DNA from 2 places in the Micromonospora sp. BRA006-A genome. Region 1 is predicted to be linked to the other one. Evidence: predicted binding sites of a transcription regulator. Region 1 holds the regulator's gene; the other holds the start of a gene.

Region 1 (4,832 bases):
GGCCAACCCCGAGTCGGTGAGCCCGGAGTCGCTCAAGACGCTGCGGGCGGCCGGCTACACCCGGATCTCGCTCGGCATGCAGTCCGCCGCTCCCGGGGTGCTCGCGGTGCTGGACCGGCGGCACAGCGCGGGCCGGGCCACCGCCGCCGCGCTGGAGGCGCGCGACGCCGGGTTCGAGCACGTGAACCTGGACCTGATCTACGGCACGCCGGGCGAGACCGCAGACGACTTCGCCGCCTCGCTGGCCCAGGTGGTCGACGCGGGCGTGGACCACGTCAGCGCGTACGCCCTGATCGTGGAGGACGGCACCCGGCTGGCCGCGCGGATGCGCCGGGGCGAGCTGCCGTACCCCTCCGACGACGTGGCGGCGGACCGCTACCTGGCCGCGGAGGCCGCGCTCGGTGCGGCCGGATTCTCCTGGTACGAGGTGTCGAACTGGGCCCGCTCGGCGGCGGCGGCGTGCCGGCACAACCTGCTCTACTGGACCGGCGCCGACTGGTGGGGCCTGGGCCCGGGGGCGCACAGCCACGTCGGCGGCGTGCGCTGGTGGAACGTCAAGCACCCGAGCGCGTACGCGGCCCGGCTGGCCGAGGGTGCCTCGCCGGCGCTGGCCCGGGAGCGGCTCAGCCCCGAGGAGCAGCACATGGAGGACGTGATGCTGCGGGTGCGGCTCGCCTCCGGGCTGCCGCTGGACGTGCTGGACGAGCCCGGCCGGGCGGGCGCCGAGCGGGCCCGGGACGCCGGGCTGCTCGACGCCGGGGCGTACGCGCGAGGGCTCGTGGTGCTGACGCTGCGCGGACGGCTGCTGGCCGACGCGGTGGTACGCGACCTGCTGCCGTGACCGGCACCGGCCGGCCGCCCCCTCGGCCGGCCGGCGGTGTCACTTGATGAAGTTGTAGGTCATCGGGTAGCGGTAGAGCACACCCTCGTTGGCCTTGACCCCGCCGATGATCCCGAAGATCAGCGGCACCAGCCAGACCAGCATCGGGACGAAGAACAGGATCCCGCAGGTGATGACCGTGATCACCCAGGCGAGCACGCTGGCGATGGTCCAGGTGATCTGGAAGTTCAGCGCCGCGACCGCGTGGGCGCGGACCGTCGGGGACTGCTGACCCCGGGTCATCATCGCGATCAGCGGGGCGACCCAGCCGAGCAGACCGCCACCGACGATGACGCCGGCGGCGCCGCCGAAGTGCGCCACCAGGGCCCACGTCTTCTCGTCGTTGTTGGCGTACGAGGCCGGACCGTACCCGCCACCGGCGGGGTAGCCGGGCGTGCCGCCCGGCGGGGGGTAGCCACCCGGCGGGGGGTAGCCGCCGCCCGGGGGCGGGTAGCCGCCCGGAGGCGGATAGTCACCGGGCGGGGGATAGCCGCCGGCGCCCGGCGCCCCGGACAGTGGAGCGGTGGGCGGTTCGCTGCCCGGCGACGAGCCGTAGGGCGCCGACGGGTCGGGCTGGGGGCCGGAGTCCCCTGCCCCTGGAGGGCGAGGAGGTTCTGTCATGGTCGCCACGGTAGGTGCACCGGTCAACTCGCACCAGAGCGACACAGACCGACGATGACCGGCTGTTCGGCCCTGGTGGGCGGCGCTGTGTGGTGGGCCGCACCGCAGGTCCGTCGGGCGATCATCGCGTCGGCGGGGGTGCCGACGTAGACTGGCACTCGCTACAGTCGAGTGCCAGCCGCCCGGCGGATGCCGCGTGCCGGCCCGGCCGAGCTGCGTCAGGAGGTGGGGAATGGGTCTCGACGACCGCAAACTCGCCGTGCTGCGCGCGATCGTCGAGGACTACGTCGCCACGCAGGAACCGGTCGGCAGCAAGGCCCTGGTCGAGCGGCACCAGCTCGGCGTCTCGCCCGCCACCGTGCGCAACGACATGGCGGTGCTGGAGGAGGAGGGCTACATCCGGCAGCCGCACACCAGCGCCGGCCGGGTGCCCACCGACCGCGGCTACCGCCTCTTCGTCGACCGGCTGTCCCGGGTCAAGCCGCTCAGCCCGGCCGAGCGCCGGGCGATCGAGCGCTTCCTGGTCGGCGCCGTCGACCTGGACGACGTGGTGCACCGTACGGTCCGGCTGCTCGCCCAGCTCACCCGTCAGGTGGCGGTGGTGCAGTACCCGAGCCTGGCCCGGTCCAAGGTGCGCCACCTGGAGCTGGTGCCGATCTCCACCACCCGGCTGATGGTCGTCATGATCGCCGACACCGGCCGGGTCGAGCAGCGACTGGTCGAGCTGCCCGCCCCGGTGCCCGCCGACGACGTGACCGACCTGCGCCGGCTGGTGAACGAGAAGCTGGTCGGCAGCCAGCTCGCCGAGACGCCGCCGCTGGTGCAGGCGCTCGTCGACGAGTCCGCGCCGCACCTGCGCCCGGCCATGACCACGCTGTCCACCGTGCTGCTGGAGACGCTGGTGGAGCGGCACGAGGAACGCCTCGCGCTGGCCGGCCAGGCCAACCTCACCCGGGGCGGCCTGCTCGACTTCCAGGGTTCGCTGCGCCCCATCCTGGAGGCGCTCGAAGAAGAGGTCGTGCTGCTCAAGCTGATCGGCGAGACCGAGCCGAGCACCACCCGGGTGCTCATCGGCGACGAGAACGAATTCGACAACCTGCGGGCCGCCTCGGTGGTCAGCACCGGCTACGGACCGGGCAGCACGATCGTCGGCGGGCTCGGCGTGCTCGGGCCGACCCGGATGGACTACCCCGGCAATATCGCCATGGTGAGGGCCGTGGCACGCTACGTGGGCGAACTGCTGGCCCAGAACTGACCAGTCAGGGCCGACGGCCGGTTCCGGCCGACGACCGGAGCGACGCGAGACGAACATGAGGACACCTAACGCAGTGGCCAGGGACTACTACGGCATTCTCGGCGTGAGCCGGGACGCCTCCGACGACGAGATCAAGCGCGCCTACCGCAAGCTGGCGCGGCAGTTCCACCCGGACGTCAATCCGGACCCGGAGGCCCAGGAGAAGTTCAAGGACATCAACGCCGCGTACGAGGTCCTCTCGGACGACCGGAAGCGGCAGATCGTCGACCTGGGCGGCGACCCGCTCGCCCCGGGCGGCGGTGGCATGGGCGGCCCGGGCGGTCCCGGCGGCGCCGGCCCGTTCGTCGGCTTCCAGGACATCATGGACGCGTTCTTCGGCGGCGCCGCGGGCGGCAGCCGGGGGCCGCGGCCGCGTACCCGCCCCGGCGCGGACGCGATCCTGCGCCTGGAACTGGACCTCAACGAGACCGCGTTCGGCGTCGAGGCGCCGATCACGGTCGACACCGCGGTGCTCTGCACCACCTGTTCCGGCGCCGGCACCGCCGCCGGCACCCACCTGGCCACCTGCGAGGCGTGCGGCGGCCGGGGCGAGGTGCAGTCGGTGCAGCGGACGTTCCTCGGTCAGGTCGTCTCCGCCCGGCCGTGCACCGTCTGCCAGGGCTACGGCACCACCATCCCGCACCCCTGCCCGACCTGCGCCGGTGACGGCCGGGTACGCACCCGCCGCTCGCTGACCGTCAAGATCCCCGCCGGGGTCGAGGACGGCATGCGGATCCGCCTGGCCCAGCAGGGCGAGGTCGGCCCGGGTGGCGGCACCGCCGGTGACCTCTACGTCGAGATCCACGAGCGGCCGCACGACGTCTACTCCCGCAAGGGCGACGACCTGCACTGCCGGGTGACGGTGCCGATGACCGCCGCCGCGCTCGGCACCCGGCTGACCATCAAGACGCTGGACAGCGAGGAGACGGTCGACGTCAAGCCCGGCACCCAGCCCGGCAGCACGCTGCGGCTGCGCGCCCGGGGCGTACCGCACCTGCGCGGCACCGGCCGGGGTGACCTCTACGTGCACCTGGACGTGCGTACCCCGACCAAGCTCGACGCCGACCAGGAGCGGATGCTGCGCGACTTCGCCAAGACCCGCGGCGAGGAGGTCGCCGAGCTGACCAAGCAGGGCGGCTTCTTCTCCCGGATGCGCGACGCCTTCAACGGGCACGCCTGAGGTGTCCGCGCCGCTGTTCCTGGTCGAGGCGCTGCCGACCGGTGACACGCTGACGCTGGACGGCCCGGAGGGCCACCACGCGGCCACCGTGCAGCGGCTGCGCGTCGGCGAGGAACTGGTGCTCGCCGACGGCCGGGGTGGCACCGCCGCCGCGGTGGTCACCGCCGTCGGCCGCGGCACGCTCGACCTGCGGGTCACGAGCCGGGGGTACGCGGACGCGCCGGTACCCCGGCTCGTCGTGGTGCAGGGCATCGCCAAGGGCGACCGGGGTGAACTCGCCGTGCAGGCGATGACCGAGGTCGGGGTGGACGAGATCGTGCCCTGGGCGGCGTCCCGCTCGGTGGCGCAGTGGCGCGGCGAGCGGGGCGAGCGGGCCCGGCAGAAGTGGGTCGCGACCGCCCGCGAGGCGGCCAAGCAGGCCCGCCGCCCGTGGCTGCCGGTGGTGGCCGGCGCGCCGGACGAGTCCACCGCCTCGGTGGCCCGCCGGATCGCCGGTGCGGCCGGCGCGTACGTGCTGCACGAGGGCGCGCAGGACCGGCTGACCACAGTCGACCTTCCGGCTGCCGGGGAGATCGTGCTGGTGGTCGGCCCGGAGGGCGGCATCGCCGACCATGAGCTGGCCGCGTTCGCCGAGGCGGGCGCCCGCACGGTCCGCCTGGGCCCGTCAGTCCTGCGCACCTCGACGGCAGGCGTGGCAGCCCTGACAGTCCTGGCCACCCGCCTGACCCACTGGTAACCCGCGCGCCCTGTTCTCGCGGCCGCGGCCGCGGCCGCGCCCCCGCCCTTCCCGCCCCGTCGATCTTGCAGTTTGGGCCCTCGGTGTGCCCCTTTTGCAGGGCTTCGTCGGGGCCGAAAGT
Region 2 (4,832 bases), 630 kb from region 1:
GTTCTTGAACAGGGTGGCGTTGTTGTCGGTCGGCGAGCCGTTGAGGTACGCGATCGACGGGTTCTTGACGCCCTTGTCGGTCAGGCACTTGCTCAGGCCTTCGCCCTGGAGCTTGCCGACGGCCTCGTTGTCGAAGCTGACGTAGTACTGGGCGGAGCCGCCCAGGGTCAGCCGGTCGTAGTCGATGGTCGCCACGCCCTGCGACTTGGCCTTGTCGAGCACGGCCTTGCCGGTGCCGGAGTCCAGGTTGACGATCATCAGGACGTTGACGCCGTTGGTGATCATCTGGTCGGCGATGGTCTGGAACGCGGTCTTGTCGTTCTGCGCGTTCTGGATGTCGGACTCGACGCCGGCCGCGTCGAACGCCGCCTTCAGGTACTTGCGGTCCGCGCCCTCCCAGCGGGCGGAGGACTTGCTGTCCGGCAGGATCACGCCGATCTTCGGCTTCTTGGCGTTGGAGCCGCCGGCCTCGTCGGAAGAACCGCCGTTGTCACCGCAGGCGGCCATGCTGCCGGTCGCGAGGAGACCGACGGCCGCGAAGGTGAGGAAGCCCTTGCGCATGTGCAGGGTCCTTTCGGAGGTGGGGGAGTGGTGATGTTTTGTTGTGCCCGGCAACGTATTCCCCGCTTCCCATGCACCGCAAGACTGCCGAGGTCAGAAGTTTGTTGGCGGCGGTAACAATTCAGCAACGCGGTTGTCACCCGCGGGACACCGCCGGGAGAGCGCGCCCCGGGAACGCTCCCACACGTACCGTCACGAGCCCGCTCAGGCGGCGGCGATCGATGCCGTCGTCGCCCCGGTGAGCGCCACCAGATCGGTCGGCGCGAGCTGCACCTGCAATCCTCGGCGGCCCGCCGAGACGTACACGGTCGGGTGCGCCAGCGCGGAGGCGTCGATGACCGTCGGTAGCCGCTTGCGCTGCCCCAGCGGGCTGATGCCGCCGCGGACGTATCCGGTCGCGCGTTCGGCCGTCGTGCGCTCCGCCATCGTCGCCCGCTTGCCGCCGGCCGCGGCGGCGAGCGCCTTCAGGTCCAGCTCGCCGGTCACCGGCACCACCGCCACCGTCAGCCCGCCGTCGACCTCGGTGACGAGCGACTTGAACACGCGCTCCGGCGCCACCCCGAGCGCGGTCGCCACGAGCGCGCCGTAGTTCGGCGCGTCCGGCGAGACGTCGTAGGTGTGGGTGCTGTGGGCGATCTTCCGCTTGCTCAGCAACGCGATCGCCGGAGTGCCAGGGCCCGCCACCGGATCAAGCTAGCCCGGTCGTCGGCCCACCGCGAGCCGAAACCGCGCGCCGCGGGTCAGCCGCCCGCCGGAACCGGCCGGCAGACGAGCACCGTGGGGTCGCCCGCGACCCGGGTAAGCACCAGGTCGGCCGCCGCCTCGCCGGAGAGCCGCAGGTCACGGCGCAGCTTCTCCGGCTCCAGCGCCGACCCGCGCTTGCGGATCTCGACCCGGCCGACCCGCCGCTCCCGCAGCAGCGCGCGCAGCCGCTTCAGCGAGAACGGCAGCACGTCGGTGATCTCCAGGCAGCGGGCGAACGGGGTGGGCCGGGCCTCGTCTGCGTACAGGTAGGCGATCGACGGGTCGGCGAGCGTGGCGTCTAGGTCGGTGGCCAGCTCGGCGACCAGGTGGGCGCGTACCACCGCCGGGTCCGGGTCGTAGAGGAACCGCCGCACCGCCCCCACCGGTGCCTCGACCACCCCGGTCCCGGTGAGCTGATAGGAGGGGACCCTTTTACTACCGGAGGCGTTAAGAAGGGGCCCTTCCTTCTCGCGCAGCACTGTGGCGCGGCGGGGGACCTCGGCCAGCTCGCCGCACCAGAGCGCGGCCTCGACCAGGTCGCCGTCCACGCTCACCCACTCCGCCTCGGCGCCGGCCGGGATCAGCGCGTGGTCCAGCCCGGGCGCCACCTTCACCACTGTGCGCGGCACCCGCGCGGCCAGGCCGGTGACGAAGTCCCACGGCGGCGAGTAGGCGTTCGGGTCGAACACGCGCCGCCCGGTGCCGGCCCGCCGCCGCGCCGGATCGCAGAACACCGCGTCGACAGGGCTCACGTCGAACGCCGTGGCGTCACCGCACTCGACTGTCACCAGGTCGGCGAGCCCGGCCGCCCCGGCGTTCGCGGCGGCCATCGCGGCGGTGAGCGGGTCGGCCTCCACCGCGTACACCCGGATGCCGGCGCGGCCCGCGGCGAGCGCGTCGGCGCCCAGCCCGCACCCGAGGTCGGCCAGCGTGGTCACGTCCCCGGCGCGCAGCCGTGCGGCGCGCCGGTCCGCGACCGCGCGCCGGGTGGCCTGCTCCAGCCCGGCCCGGGTGAGGAACATCCCGGCCGCGACCGGGCCGAACTTGCCGGCCGCCCGGCGGCGCAGCTCCGCCTGGGTCAGCGCCGCGGCCGCGAGCCCGCCGGGGATGCCGGCCGAGCGCAGCGCGGCCGCCGCCGCCAGCGGGTCGCCGCCGGCCACCCGCTCGGCCGCGGCGAGCGCCGCCGAGCCCTCGGGGGTACGCAGCGCGGCGAGCTGGTCGAGATCCACGCGCTCATTCTCCCGGTCCGGTTCCGGCGCGACACGGAGGGCGACGCGTTGGCACTCTCCTTGACGGAGTGCTAGCCGAGGAATAACCTGCGATTAGCACTCTCACCCTGAGGGTGCCAACGCCCGAGCCTCGTGCCCGGGGGTTGAGCGCCAGGCGGACCGGCACCCGCGACGACGGCCCCGCCCGGTGGCATGTGGCAGATTGACGCTGGTCGGCGTGCCGGCCGGCAACGACACCAAGTACCCGGGAGGGTATGCCCGTGACTACCGCGACCAAGGTTGCGATCAAGCCGCTCGAGGACCGCATCGTGGTCCAGGCGAACGAGGCCGAGACCACCACCGCCTCGGGCATCGTGATCCCCGACACCGCCAAGGAGAAGCCGCAGGAGGGCACCGTCCTCGCTGTCGGCCCGGGCCGGATCGACGACAAGGGCAACCGCGTGCCGATCGACGTGAAGGTCGGCGACACCGTCCTCTACTCGAAGTACGGCGGCACCGAGGTCAAGTACGCCGGCGAGGAGTACCTGGTGCTCTCCGCCCGCGACGTCCTCGCGGTCATCGAGAAGTAAGCAACCGATCAGTGTCGTTGCCCCGGTCCGGCTCGCCGGGCCGGGGCAACGTCGCTTCGAAGGGATACTGATGGCGAAGATCCTCAGCTTCTCGGACGACGCCCGGCACCTGCTGGAGCACGGTGTCAACGCCCTCGCGGACGCGGTGAAGGTCACCCTCGGCCCGCGCGGGCGCAACGTCGTCCTGGACAAGAAGTTCGGTGCGCCCACGATCACCAACGACGGCGTGACCATCGCCAAGGAGATCGAGCTCACCAACCCGTACGAGAACCTCGGCGCGCAGCTGGTCAAGGAGGTGGCGACGAAGACCAACGACGTCGCCGGCGACGGGACCACCACCGCCACCGTGCTGGCCCAGGCCATGGTCCGTGAGGGCCTGCGCAACGTGGCCGCCGGCACCAACCCGACCGGCCTGAAGCGGGGCATCGACGCGGCGGCCGCCAAGGTCTCCGAGGCGCTGCTCGGCAAGGCCGTCGAGGTCTCCAGCAAGGAGTCGATCGCGCACGTCGCGACCGTCTCCGCGCAGGACGCCGCGATCGGCGAGCTGATCGCCGAGGCGATGGAGAAGGTCGGCCGCGACGGCGTCATCACCGTCGAGGAGGGCTCCGCGCTCACCACCGAGCTGGAGGTGACCGAGGGTCTCCAGTTCGACAAGGGCTTCATCTCCCCGAACTTCGTCACCGACCTGGAGGCGCAGGAGGCGGTCCTGGAGGACCCGTACATCCTGATCACCACCCAGAAGATCTCGGCGATCGAGGAGCTGCTGCCGCTGCTGGAGAAGGTCCTCCAGAACAACAAGCCGCTGCTCATCGTCGCCGAGGACGTCGAGGGCCAGGCCCTGTCGACGCTCGTGGTGAACGCGCTGCGCAAGACCGTCAAGGTCTGCGCGGTCAAGGCCCCCGGCTTCGGCGACCGCCGCAAGGCGATGCTCCAGGACATGGCGATCCTCACCGGCGCCGAGCTGGTCGCCCCGGAGCTGGGCTACAAGCTCGACCAGGTCGGCCTGGAGGTGCTGGGCACCGCCCGCCGCGTCGTGGTCGACAAGGAGAACACCACTGTCGTCGACGGTGGCGGGCAGGCCGCCGAGGTCGCCGACCGGGTCGCGCAGATCCGCAAGGAGATCGAGGCCTCCGACTCCGAGTGGGACCGGGAGAAGCTGGCCGAGCGGCTGGCGAAGCTCTCCGGCGGCATCGCCGTGATCAAGGTCGGCGCGGCCACCGAGGTCGAGATGAAGGAGCGCAAGCACCGCATCGAGGACGCCATCGCCGCGACCAAGGCCGCGGTCGAGGAGGGTACGGTCCCGGGTGGCGGTGCCGCCCTGGCCCAGATCCTGCCGGCGCTCGACGACGACCTGGGCTTCACCGGTGACGAGAAGGTCGGCGTCTCGATCGTGCGCAAGTCGCTCGTCGAGCCGCTGCGCTGGATCGCCCAGAACGCCGGCCACGACGGCTACGTGGTGGTGCAGAAGGTCGTCGGCCAGGACTGGGGCCACGGCCTCGACGCCGCCACCGGCGAGTACGTCGACCTGGCCAAGTCCGGCATCATCGACCCGGTGAAGGTGACCCGCAACGCGGTCAGCAACGCCGCCTCGATCGCCGGCCTGCTGCTCACCACCGAGAGCCTCGTGGTGGAGAAGCCGGCCGAGCCGGAGCCGGCCGCCGGTGGGCACGGCCACTCGCACGGCCACGGCCACCAGCACGGCCCGGGTTTCTGACACGAGCAGTACGGC

Evidence for each region. The regulator HrcA, encoded in region 1, represses chaperone genes, less so after heat shock. The targets are predictions, from matches to a motif close to GGTTNGCACNCTCNNNNNGAGNGTGCNAACC.
Region 2: groES (co-chaperone GroES) is a predicted target of HrcA. The motif match lies at 2,626-2,656, and genes of this name have one in related genera.

Annotation. Positions count from the first base shown of each region.
Region 1 covers NZ_JANCLW010000001.1:5,229,039-5,233,870, reverse strand. Annotated here, with positions in the region: gene hemW (radical SAM family heme chaperone HemW) at 1-841, shown strand, start outside; gene NMK34_RS23720 (DUF4870 domain-containing protein) at 881-1,501, opposite strand; gene hrcA (heat-inducible transcriptional repressor HrcA) at 1,734-2,756, shown strand; gene dnaJ (molecular chaperone DnaJ) at 2,830-3,975, shown strand; gene NMK34_RS23705 (16S rRNA (uracil(1498)-N(3))-methyltransferase) at 3,977-4,711, shown strand.
Region 2 covers NZ_JANCLW010000001.1:5,857,759-5,862,590, reverse strand. Annotated here, with positions in the region: gene NMK34_RS26675 (sugar ABC transporter substrate-binding protein) at 1-561, opposite strand, end outside; gene ybaK (Cys-tRNA(Pro) deacylase) at 766-1,245, opposite strand; gene NMK34_RS26665 (class I SAM-dependent methyltransferase) at 1,302-2,534, opposite strand; gene groES (co-chaperone GroES) at 2,789-3,103, shown strand; gene groL (chaperonin GroEL) at 3,174-4,817, shown strand.